2 regions of the Caulobacter sp. GW821-FHT11E11 genome follow, and region 1 is predicted to be linked to the other one. Evidence: riboswitches for the same ligand, from Rfam matches in the RefSeq annotation. Region 1 holds a riboswitch; the other holds the start of a gene.

Region 1 (5,677 bases):
GTCGCGGCGGTGTTGAAGGTCACCTTCGGCGATTGCGGCAGGCGGTTGCCGGTGAAGTCCTGGCCTTCGCTGAAATACTCGCCGAACTTGGCGTGCAGCAGCGAGACGCCGGCCGTCAGGGTCAGGGGCTGGATCGGCCGTGCGGTGATCTCAGCCTCGCCGCCATAGACCTTGGAGTTGGCGGCGTTATCCAGCACCAGCACCGTCAGGCCGTTGCGCAGCGCCTGGGCGAACACCTGCTGGTTCTTGTAGTCGTAGTAGAAGCCCGACACGTTCAGTCGCAGGCGGCGGTCGAAGAACTCCGACTTCATGCCCACTTCGTAGGCGTCGAGGGTCTCGTTGTCGTAGGGCTCGACCTCTTCGGGCGTGGTGGCCAGGCCGCCGAAGAAGCCGCCGCTCTTATAACCGCGGTTGTAGGTGGCGTAGACATTGGTGTCGGGTGTCACCTCGTAGCGCAGGCCCAGACGCCCCGAGAATGCGGAGAACGTCTTTTTCTGGTCCGAGGTCAGCAGGACGATCAGGCCATCCTCGATCTGGCTCTGGTAGTTCATGTGCTTCTTGTCGGCCGACCAGCGCAGGCCGACCGTGCCGGTCAGCTTGTCTGTGAGCTTGTAGTCGGCCTGGCCGAAGACGGCGTAGCCCTTGGTCTTCTGGGTGTAGGGCCAGCCGAACACCGCGACGCTGTCGGCGGGGCTGATCCCCGTGGGATTGTCGGGCGCGATGAAGAACGGGCGGAAGTCGCGCAGGGTGTCCTGGCGGGTGTTGTCCTGGACCGTCTCGTCCATGAAGTAGCCGCCCAGCACCCAATTCAGGCGCGCGGACGGGGTGTCGGATTGCAGGCGCAGTTCCTGGGTGAACTGGCGCTGGCGGGAGCGGTAATTGATCTCCAGCATCTGCAGTGGGCTGCCGTCGGTGTTCTCGACGTCGTTGCGATGGGCCCATTGCCAAGCCGTGACCGAGACCAGCTGCAGGCCGCTGAACGACCAGGTCGCCTGGGTCGAGGCGCCGAACAGGTCGACCTTGTCCTTGCCCTCCAGGTTGGCGTCGATGGCGCGTGGATTGCCGTCGGTATCGGCATAGCCCATCAGATCGGTGCAGGCGCCGCTGGAATAGGCGGTTGGAGCGCAGAGACCGTCGGGGCCCGTGGCGGCGGCCGTGCCGGGGAACAGCGCCCGGTGTTGCGGGGCGATGGCGTCGCCGCGGTTCACGTAGCGGCTGACCTGGGTCAGCAGCTCGAAGTCGTCGGTCGGCGTATAGAGCAGCGACAGGCGGCCGGCCCAGTGGTCGGCGGCGTTGACGTCGTTCCCAGTTGTGCGGTTGTAGGTGTAGCCGTCGTCCTTGACCCATTGGCCGGCGGCGCGGAAGGCCAGCTTGTCGGCGATGATCGGTCCGCCCACGGCTGCCTCGGCGGTCACGGCGTTGAAGGTGGCGTACTCCAGCGACGCGTCGGCGGTGAAGGTCTGGCTGGGCCGCTTGGTGGTGATGTTGATGGCGCCGCCGTTGGTGTTGCGGCCGTACAGCGTGCCTTGCGGGCCGCGCAGCACCTCGACCTGGGCCAGGTCGAAGAAGCCGGCCATCTGGGCCAGGGGCGAGCCGACATAGACGCCGTCGACATAGACGCCGACGCCGCTGGAGGCATTGGGGTTGAAGTCGCTGAGGCCCACGCCGCGGATGTAGATCTTGGGATTGGCGGCCGCGTCATTGGCGCTGATCCGCATGCCGGGGGCCATGTTGTTCAGGGCCAGCACGTTGTTGACGCCCCGCGCCTGCAGGGTGTCGGCGGTCAGGGCGGTGACCGAGACCGGAACGTCCTGCAGGTTCTCTGCGCGCTTCTGGGCGGTGACGACGATCTCGGCGATCGCCGTGTCGTCCTGCGCCGGCGGCGACGGCGTCTGAGCCGCGGCGATGCCGGTCGAAAGCGCCAGGACGGCGCACCCCATGAACATAGGCGCCTTCATATCGCACTCCCCTAAATCCAGTACTCCGACTGGTCGGCCACATTACGATAATAAAAACTATCTCAATGCAAGAGGCCTGGAGGCAAGCCGTGGGGATGCGATCGGGCGCCAAGCCAAGCTCGGCGCCCGCTTTGAAGGCGAGGTTGATTTGAAAGCGATCGGTTGGAGGCTAGCCGCGCTGGATGACGCGCTTGGCCAGGGCGCCGAAGCCCACGCCGATCACCGTCCACAGCAGGGCCTGCATGCCGATCGAGGCGATGCGGAAGTTCCACAGCACGACGGCCGGGAAGTCGCCCGGCGCCTCGTTGATCCTGGGCAGCATCGCCTGGGTGACAGAGATCAGCACGACATAGGCGGCGACGGCGGCGAAGCCGGCGTTCAGCGCGCCCAACCGGGCCTGCAGCTTGCGGCCGACGTTCAGGGCCGTGACGGCCGAGATCACCGAAAGCGCGATCATCAGGAAAAAGGCCGCCGTGCGCAGGGCGACGGTCTCGTGCTGGCCGACGGCGGGCGGGGTGGGCGGATATTTCAGGGCCGGGATCAGGCTGACGGCGACGAAGGCCGCGCCGGCCAGCGCCAGCGCCAGGACGCGGGGGCTCAGGCGCGCCCAGCGGCCATAGGCATAGGCGAACACCAGGGCGAAGATCCCGCCGACGGCGGCGCCGTACAGGGTGACGGCGGTCAACAGGCCCAGGCCCTTCTGGGTCGAGCGGCTGACCAGTTCGGGTTCAGGCTCGGCCGCCGGCGCCGCACCATGGGCCATGTGCGCCATCTCGACCTGCGCGTGCGAGGCCTCGAAGGCGATGGCCAGGTCGACCTGGGGTTCGGCGAAGACACGCGCGAAGACGAACGCGAACAGGGCGGCGATGACGCCGGCCAGCATGCCGCGCCAGAGAAGCTGTGGGGTCATGAGTATGCTCGGCCCCGCCTAGTGGCAGGGGAAGCCCATCAGGTGACGGCCGTCATGCACGAACTCGTGGACGTACATGCCCTTGAACAGCGACAGCGCGCCCTGTTCGGTGCTGACGAAATACAGGCACACCAGCGCCAGCAGCACGCCGAAGACGGCCCAGGGCGCGATGTCCTTCAGCGGGATCACGGCGTCTTCGCCGATCGGGATGAAGACGTCGTCGGAAATCGTATGGGCCGTGGCCATCGTGTCGCTCTCCCTGGGATTTTCGCGTCCCGGCGCTGAACAAAACCTGGGAAGGGTCTGACTCTCGACGGCGGAGAACCGCTCGCCGATCACAGTGGCGCGACCGCGCCGGAGTTTCACCGGCTTCCTTCCAAGGTCAGGTTCGAGCTAGGTGGCGTTGCTGTGCGTCGTCAAGATTTATCGGAGCCTGCCTTGGCCACCCGTCTTGTTTTTCTGTGCCATGCCGCGACGGTCTCCATGCGCGAGGGCGGCTTTCCGGATCCGGACGAGGCGATCGACGACGCCGGCCGCGCCGGGGCGAAGGCGCTGGCGCTGCGGCCCGCGCCGCAGCGCGTCTTCGTCGCGCCCTCCCTGGCCGCACGCCAGACGGCGGAGGCGCTGGGGCTCGAGGCGGTTGTGGAGCCAGCCCTGGCCGATACCGATCACGGCGCCTGGTGCGGTCGCGGTCTGGCCGAAATCCATGCCGAGCAGCCCGAGATCCTGATGGGCTGGATCGCCGATCCGGCCGCCGGCGCGCCGGGTGGCGAGGCCTTCTCGACGGTCGTGGCCCGGGTCGGCGCCTGGATCGACGCCCAGGCGCCGCGCGACGAGCGGATCCTGGCGGTGACCCATCAGCCGGTGATGCGCGCCGCCTTGGCCCATGTCCTGGACATCCCGCCGCCGGCCGCCTTCCGGATCGATATCGCGCCGCTGGCCCTGCTGACCCTGTCGTTCAATCGGCAATGGCGGTTCCAAAGCCTGACCGCTTGACCCCACGCGGGGGTCAGCCTACGCCCGTCGTCGTGAAGGCATGGAGGCGAAAGCCTCCGGGAATGCGGTGACCAATCCGCGGCTGCCCCCGCAACTGTGATCGTCCGTCGATCGCCCCGGCACACGCCACTGGGACTCTCGTCCTGGGAAGGCGCCGAGGCGGGAGGGCGTAAGCCAGGAGACCGGCCTTCACGAATATTGATGCGACCGGGCGGGGTGCACCGGTGCGGCAAGGCATGGCCTTCCGGACGCCCCGCGTCTGCACGGCCCTGCGCGCCGTTCCTTGCCCCGTCTGGCGACAGCCAGAGGCAGGGACGACAAGATGGCCAGAATTCCAACGACCGTGGTGACCGGCTTCCTGGGCGCGGGCAAGACCACCCTGATCCGCCACCTGCTGGAGAACGCCGGCGGCCGGCGCCTAGCCGTGGTGGTCAACGAGTTCGGCGATGTCGGCATCGACGGCGAGATCCTGCGCGGCTGCGGGGTCGAGGGCTGCTCGGACGACGACATCCTGGAGCTGGCCAATGGCTGCATATGCTGCACCGTCGCCGACGACTTCCTGCCGACTCTGCAGAAGCTGATCGACCGCCCGAACCCGCCCGAGCACATCCTGATCGAGACCTCGGGCCTGGCCTTGCCCAAGCCCCTGGTCAAGGCCTTCACCTGGCCGGATGTGCGCACCCGCGCCACGGTCGACGGGGTGGTGGCGATGATCGACGCCGAGGCGGTGGCGGCAGGCCGTTTTGCCCATGACGAGGCGGCGCTGAGCAAGGCGCGCCTGGCCGATCCGACCCTCGACCACGACACGCCGCTGGAGGAGCTGTTCGAGGAGCAGTTGGGCTGCGCCGACCTCGTGATCCTCAACAAGACCGACCTGATCGACGCCGAGACCCTGGCCCGCGTCGAGGCCTCGCTGGCCGAGCACCTGCGGCCGGGCGTCAAGGTGGTGCATGCCCGCCAGGGCGCGCTGGATCCGGCCGTGCTGCTGGGCCTGGGCGTCGGGGCCGAGGACGATCTCGACAGCCGCAAGTCGCACCATGAAGGCGAGGACGATCACGACCACGATGACTTCGACAGCTTCGTGGTGCGCGGCGGCGGGGTGACCGATGTCGAGGCCCTGACCGCTGGCCTGCTGGCCGCGCTCACGGCCCACGACATCCTGCGCCTGAAGGGCGTGGTGGCGGTGTCGGGCAAGCCGGCCCGCCTGATCGTCCAGGCCGTCGGCCCGCGCATCCAGACCTATTTCGACCGACCCTGGCGCGAGGGCGAGGCCCACGCCTCGTCGCTGGTAGTGATCGGCGAAAAGGGCATCGACCAGGCGGCGATCGCGCCGATCGTCGAGGCCGCACTGGCCTGATGCACCTGCTGGCGGTCCAGCCGGGGCAGGTCCTCGACGGCGAGGAGGCGGTCGACCTGGGGCAGAGCCCCGGCGACATCGTCGTCCTGTCGGCCGCCGACAGCGATCTCGCATGCCTGTCTCAGGCCCTGGCCGGACTGCCAGGCGACTTCCCGACGGTGCGGCTGGCCAACCTGCTGCGGCTCAAGCATCCGCTGTCGGTCGATCTCTATGTCGACAGCGTCGTCGACAAGGCCAAGATCGTCGTCGCCCGCCTGGTCGGCGGCCGCGCCTACTGGCCCTACGGCCTGGACGAGATCGCCGCCTCGTGTCGGCGGCGCGGCGCGCTGTTCGTGGCGTTGTTGGACGAGCAAGCCGATGGCGAGGGGCGGGCGATTTCCGTCGCGCCGACAGAGGTTTGTGATCGGATCTTCGCCTATCTGCGCCAGGGCGGCATCGCCAATGCCCGTAACCTGC
Region 2 (5,677 bases), on a different contig from region 1:
GGCCCATCAGCAGGTCGGCGAACAGCAGCAAGCGCACCGACGGGCGGCCCAGCAGCGCCAGATATTGCTTGATGCCGGCCTCGTGGCGAATTACCGGCGCGGGCGGCTCGCCGACAATGCGCGTAGCCGCCAGGATGGTGACCGGCAGCAGGGCGATGATGAACCAGCCCATGGCCCGCACGCCCTCGGCGTGCTCGGTCTTGAACACGCCCACCAGCAGTGGCGGCAGGCACAGAACGAGGATCATGCCGACGACATTGCCCGCCTGCCACCAGCCATAGACGCGTGAACGCTGCTGGTAGTCGCTCGACAGCACGCCGCCCCAGGCGGTGTGGGACAGGACGACCATCGAATAGCCGGCATAGGTGACCAGCAAGGCGCCCCACAGGTAGTAGAGGCTCGCCCCCGGCTGGCCCATGAACAGCATCAAGGCGCCGATCGCCACGATGGGCATGCCCGCCAGTAGCCACGGTCTAAATCGGCCCAGCTTGGTGCGGGTCCGGTCCATGACGCCGCCCAGGAAGGGATCGACGGCGATGTCGATCACGCGCACCAGCAAGAAGGCCGCGCCGACCGCCGCCAACGACAGCCCCACCGTCGTCACATAGAACTCGGGCAGATAGACCACCAGCGGCAGGCCCAGGGCCGCGATCGGGATGTTGGGGGAGGCCCAGGCCGCCAGGGACCAGGACGATATTCTTTGAGAAGCGGGTCGGTCCGTCATCTGCTGCTACTCCCCCGCGCTGTTGGTCGCGCTCGGACACTGAAGCCGCTGAACGGCCGTTTGAATGAGTGTGCGAGCATTGCTCGCCGAGCGCCAGCCTCTTCGTGCGGCATCTCCTGGTGTAAGCGCACGGCTCCCCTGCTTCACGCGGCAGGCCGCTGAAGGCATGGAAAGGGACGCGGAGCGCCGGGCCACGCCCGGAGGGGTGAGTAGTTTGGTACCGTTTCGACGAAGCCAGACGCTCCGCGCGATCGTTATCCGCCAGCCTCCCGTCGGGTGGCCCTGTTCAGGCCTTACCGGGACCCGGACCTCGCCGTTTCCAGCAAGTTCCGACGGTCGAAGAGGGCGGGCCACTCCAGGCCAGGACATACCCTTTTGCCTCCAACCACGCCGACGGCGGGCGGGTGAGCCCAGCAAGCTCATCCCCGGACCGTCCGAGTATCCCCCTCGGACCTTCACCGCTCGATCACACCCCGCCGCCGCAACGGTCGCTGGCCATGCGCCCTTTCCTCGCGACGAGGTGGGTAGACTGTACGGCAGGATTTTGAGGCGGGCATGGAGAGCGGTGAACGCTCGTGCCTCACATCATCCTCTCTCTTAGAGGAGGGGGGCATGCGGAGCATGGGAGGGTGAGTGGTTACGCCGCTCACCGAATAATCCCGAAAAGACAGTGAGATGTGCGAACCCCGGGCGGGGCTTTGCCCACCCATTCACCTTCCCATGCCTTTGGCGCGGGCCCCTCCCTCTCTCCATGAGAGAGGGGTCTCTATTTCCATCCCTTACCGGGCGTTTGCGGTCGACTTCACGCCTCAACTACCCGGCAAAACCGCCACGCCGGGCGTATCCGATATCATCGGCGGAACCTGAATGTCGGGGTCCCAGGCGCTGCCGTCCCAGTGGACGTACCAGAGCGTGCCGTCGTCCTTGTAGCCCTGGTGGAAGGCGCGGACATAGCCGTCGAAGCTGACCGGGGCGGGGCTTTCGGACATCCCGCACGGCAAGGTGAAGAAGGTGTCCCATTCCGTACCGTCATAGCGCATGGCGCTCATCTTGCCGTTCGCGCCAAAACTGTACTGTTGATAGAAGACGTAGAGGCGATCGCTGTGAACCGTGGCGCCGGGACTTCCGGAGATACCGGATGGGGTGAGCTGATCATCCGCGCTCCAACTCGTGCCGTCGTAGGTCGTGTACCACAGCTTGTAGTCGGAGTGGTTGATCCAGCGCCCGTTATAGCCGACGTGAAATAGCCAGATCTTGCCATCATAGACGGCGGCGCTGGGGCTGAACGACATGCCCAGCGGGATCTGGGTGTCCGCCGACCAGGTCGTGCCGTCATAGGTCATGTAGTACATCGCGCCGGAGTCGGCGCCGTCCTGGTGGAAGACCCAGATCTTGTCGTCATAGACGACAGCGGCGGGGTTCCAGGACAGGCCCGCGCCCAGCGACTCGTCAGCCGACCAGACGCCGTCCTCGCAGGTCGTGTGCAGCAGGACGCCCGTATTGTCGCCGGTGCCCTGGCGGAAGACGTGGATCACGCCGTTATAGGCCACGACGGCGGGGCCGCCGGTGATGCCGGCGTTCAGTGGCGTGTCGGCCGACCAGGTCGTTCCGTCCCAGGTGGCGCACCAGAGCGCGCCGTCGCCTCCATAGCCCTGGTGGAGTACGTAGAGGGTGTCGGTCATTGGGATGTCTCCAGGAACATCGCCCGGGCGCGTGCGGCGGCGGGGCGGCTTCTACGCGGCGCACTGGAACTCTGAACAACCCAGACAAGGCCCGAATTCAGGGCGCTGAGCAACTCACGCGTGTAGTTATTTCTAGCTACATCCTGGACGTTTTCTTTTCTGAAACAGGCGCCTAGCCCTGTGGTTTCAACCTCAGCGGTAGGCCGGCGGCGATGAGGTAAACCTCGTCGACCGCCTGGGCCAGGCGCTGGTGCAGGCGGCCGGCCTCATCCCGGAAGCGACGGCCAAGCGGGGTTTCGGGCACCAGGCCGAGGCCCACCTCGTTGCTGACCAGCCAGAGCCGGGCCGGGCAGGCGGCGACCGCCTCGACCAGCAGGCCCGCGGCCGCTTCGACGTCGTGTTCCGCCAGCATCAGGTTCGACAGCCACAGCGTCAGGCAGTCGACGACGGCCACGGCGTCGGCGGGGAGGGCGGTGATCGCCTCGGCCAGCGCCAGCGGCGCCTCGACCGTGGTCCACGATTCGCCCCGCTCGGCCTGGTGACGGGCGATGCGCTGCGCCATCTCATCGTCGAAGGCCTGGCCGGTGGCGATCAGCACCGGGCGCTCAGCCCCAGCGGCGCTTTCAGCGGCTTTCTGGGCGAAGGCGCTTTTGCCGGAACGGGCCCCGCCCAACACCAGGATCGACGTCATAAGAGCTCCACATTGACCGTGTGCGGCGCAGCATATAGGGCTGGCCGCGCGTCAGGCTCCTCGAAAGAGGATTAAAAGGGAACGAGGTTCAACACCTCGGCTGCCCCCGCAACTGTAAGCGGCGAGTTCTAGCGTCACATGCCACTGGGCCCTCACGGCCTGGGAAGGCGACGTCAAGAGCGATGACCCGTGAGCCAGGAGACCTGCCCGGCGCAGTCGTTCATCGCTCGGCCGGGGTGCGCCGAACGAACGGGATCTCCCGAGAAACGACAGTCACAGGACCGCGTGCCGGTCCGAGGCGTACGCGTGGCTTTTTCCAAGCTTGCGAGTGCGTCGCGGGTCAGCGCGCGGGTCGTTTCAGTAGGGGAAAACAAGAAAATGATCCGAGCTCTTCTTAGCTCCAGCGCTCTCGCCACCATTCTCATCGCCGGCTCCGCCATGGCCGAAGATCAGAAGGCGCCGGAAGCCGACGTGGCCGGCAAGGCCGGCGCCAATGGCGTCGCCGAACTGGTCGTCACCGCCACCCGCACCGCGACCCCGATCCAGAAGGTCGGCGTGTCGGTCACCGTCCTGACCCAGCCCGCCATCGAGGCCAGCCAGGCGATCTCGGTCACCGAACTCCTGGCCCAGCAGCCGGGCGTCAGCTTCACCCGCAACGGCGGGCCGGGCGCGACCACCAGCCTCAACATTCGCGGCGCCGAGACCCAGCACACCGTCGTGCTGATCGACGGCGTCAAGCTCAACGACCCGTCCTCGACCCAGGGCGGCTTCAACAGCGGCAACCTGCTGGTCGGCGACATCTCGCGCGTCGAAGTGCTGCGCGGCGCCCAGTCCACCCTGTGGGGCAGCCAGGCCATCGGCGGCGTGGTCAACATCGTCACCGCCGACCCGACCACGCCGTTCCAGACCTCGGTCGACGTCGAAGGCGGCGCGCGCCAGACCGGCTATCTGCGGGCCGGCATCGGCGGCGCCAGCGACAAGGTCGTTTGGCGTCTGGCCGGCGGCTACTACTCGACCGACGGCTTCTCGTCCTGGAAGGCCGGCAAGGAAACCGACGGCTACGTGAACAAGGGCCTGTCGGGCCGCCTGCGCTACCAGTTCAGCGACGCCGTCTCGGCCGAGGTCCGCTCGGTCTATTCGAAGGGCAAGAACGACTTCGACACCTTCAACGGCGACAGCGCCGAATACGGCCGCACCGAGGAGCTGGTCGTCTATACGGGCTTGAACTTCGCCCTGCTGGACGGTCGCTGGAACAACCGCCTGGGCTACGCCTACACCGACACCGACCGCGAGAACATCAACCCGGCTCGCCCGGCCGTGCCGCTGACGTTCGACGCCGCCGGCAAGAACAAGCGCTTCGAGTACCAGGGCGTGTTCGCCGTTTCGGATGCGGTCACCGCCACCTTCGGCGCCGAGAGCGAGCGGTCGCGCATGCGTACGCGCTCGCCGCAGGTCACGACGCCCAACCCGGCGTTCAAGACCGGCCGCGTCGGCGTCGACAGCGTCTATGGCCAGGTGCAGGCCGAGGTGGTCCAGGGCCTGACCCTGACCGCCGGCGTCCGCTACGAGGACCATGACACCTACGGGTCGCACACCCTGGGCCAGGTCGCGGCCGCCTGGGCGCTGAACGAGGGCAACACCATCGTCCGCGCCAGCTTCGGCCAGGGCTTCCGCGCCCCGGGCCTGTACGAGCTCTACAGCGAGTACGGCAATCTGAACCTGTCGCCGGAAGAGTTCGACAGCTGGGAAGCGGGCCTCGAGCAGCGTTTCTTCGGCGGCAAGGCGCGCGCCTCGGCGACGTGGTTCCAACGTGAGGCCGACAACGAGATCCGCTTCTTCTCGTGCGCCTCGGGCTCGACCGCGGCCGTCTGCAATCCGGGTGGCGTGTTCCGCTTCGGCTATTACGAAAACGTCCAGAAGACCAAGGCGCAAGGCGTCGAGCTGATCGGCGAGGTCAAGCCGGTCGCGGGCCTGACCATCACCGGCAACTACACTTATACCGACGCCGAGTCCGACTCCGGCGCCAGCAAGGGCAAGCAGCTGACCCGCCGGCCGAAGAACATGGCCAACCTGTCGGTCGGCTATCGCTGGCCGGTGGGCCTGACCACCACGGTGGCGGCGCGTTATGTGGGCAAGACCTTCAACAACGACCTCAACACCCAGGTGGTGAAGGGCTACACGCTGGTCGACCTGCGAGCGGCCTACACGATCAATGAGACCTACGAGGTCTTCGGTCGGGTCGAGAACGCCTTCGACAAGGACTACCAGACCATCCTGAACTACGGCACGCCCGGTCGCGGGGCGTTCGTCGGCCTGCGGGCGCGGTTCTAGGGCTGCCTGTGGCGTCGATCTCAGCCCTCGGCGCCTTCCGGCATGGCGGCCGTCTCCGCGAGGCGACGGCCGCCCACCCGCGTGCGCCCCAGCCCTGGCTGGACCTGTCGACCGGCATCAATCCGCAGCCATGGTCGGGGCCTCGCGCCTCGCTCGACGACTTGCGACGGCTGCCGGATCCGCAGGCGCTGGCCGAGCTGGAGGCGGTCGCGGCTCGCGCCTTCGGCGTGGTCGATCCCGGACGGGTGG

The links. Region 1 has a riboswitch for cobalamin ahead of cobW (cobalamin biosynthesis protein CobW). Riboswitches for the same ligand answer to the same signal wherever they lie in the genome.
Region 2: linked by a shared signal. The riboswitch ahead of AC1RR5_RS25365 (TonB-dependent receptor plug domain-containing protein) and the one ahead of cobW (cobalamin biosynthesis protein CobW) in region 1 are both predicted to bind cobalamin.

What each region holds. Positions count from the first base shown of each region.
Region 1 covers NZ_JBXARO010000002.1:642,195-647,871, forward strand. Annotated here, with positions in the region: gene AC1RR5_RS07005 (TonB-dependent receptor) at 1-1,958, opposite strand, end outside; gene AC1RR5_RS07010 (CbtA family protein) at 2,128-2,868, opposite strand; gene AC1RR5_RS07015 (CbtB domain-containing protein) at 2,887-3,114, opposite strand; gene AC1RR5_RS07020 (histidine phosphatase family protein) at 3,307-3,864, shown strand; cobalamin riboswitch at 3,884-4,069, shown strand; gene cobW (cobalamin biosynthesis protein CobW) at 4,187-5,221, shown strand; gene cobN (cobaltochelatase subunit CobN) at 5,221-5,677, shown strand, end outside.
Region 2 covers NZ_JBXARO010000012.1:154,618-160,294, reverse strand. Annotated here, with positions in the region: gene AC1RR5_RS25385 (MFS transporter) at 1-724, opposite strand, end outside; gene AC1RR5_RS25380 (hypothetical protein) at 1,011-1,166, opposite strand; gene AC1RR5_RS25375 (DUF8189 domain-containing protein) at 1,534-2,406, opposite strand; gene cobU (bifunctional adenosylcobinamide kinase/adenosylcobinamide-phosphate guanylyltransferase) at 2,579-3,097, opposite strand; cobalamin riboswitch at 3,134-3,322, shown strand; gene AC1RR5_RS25365 (TonB-dependent receptor plug domain-containing protein) at 3,476-5,428, shown strand; gene AC1RR5_RS25360 (threonine-phosphate decarboxylase) at 5,437-5,677, shown strand, end outside.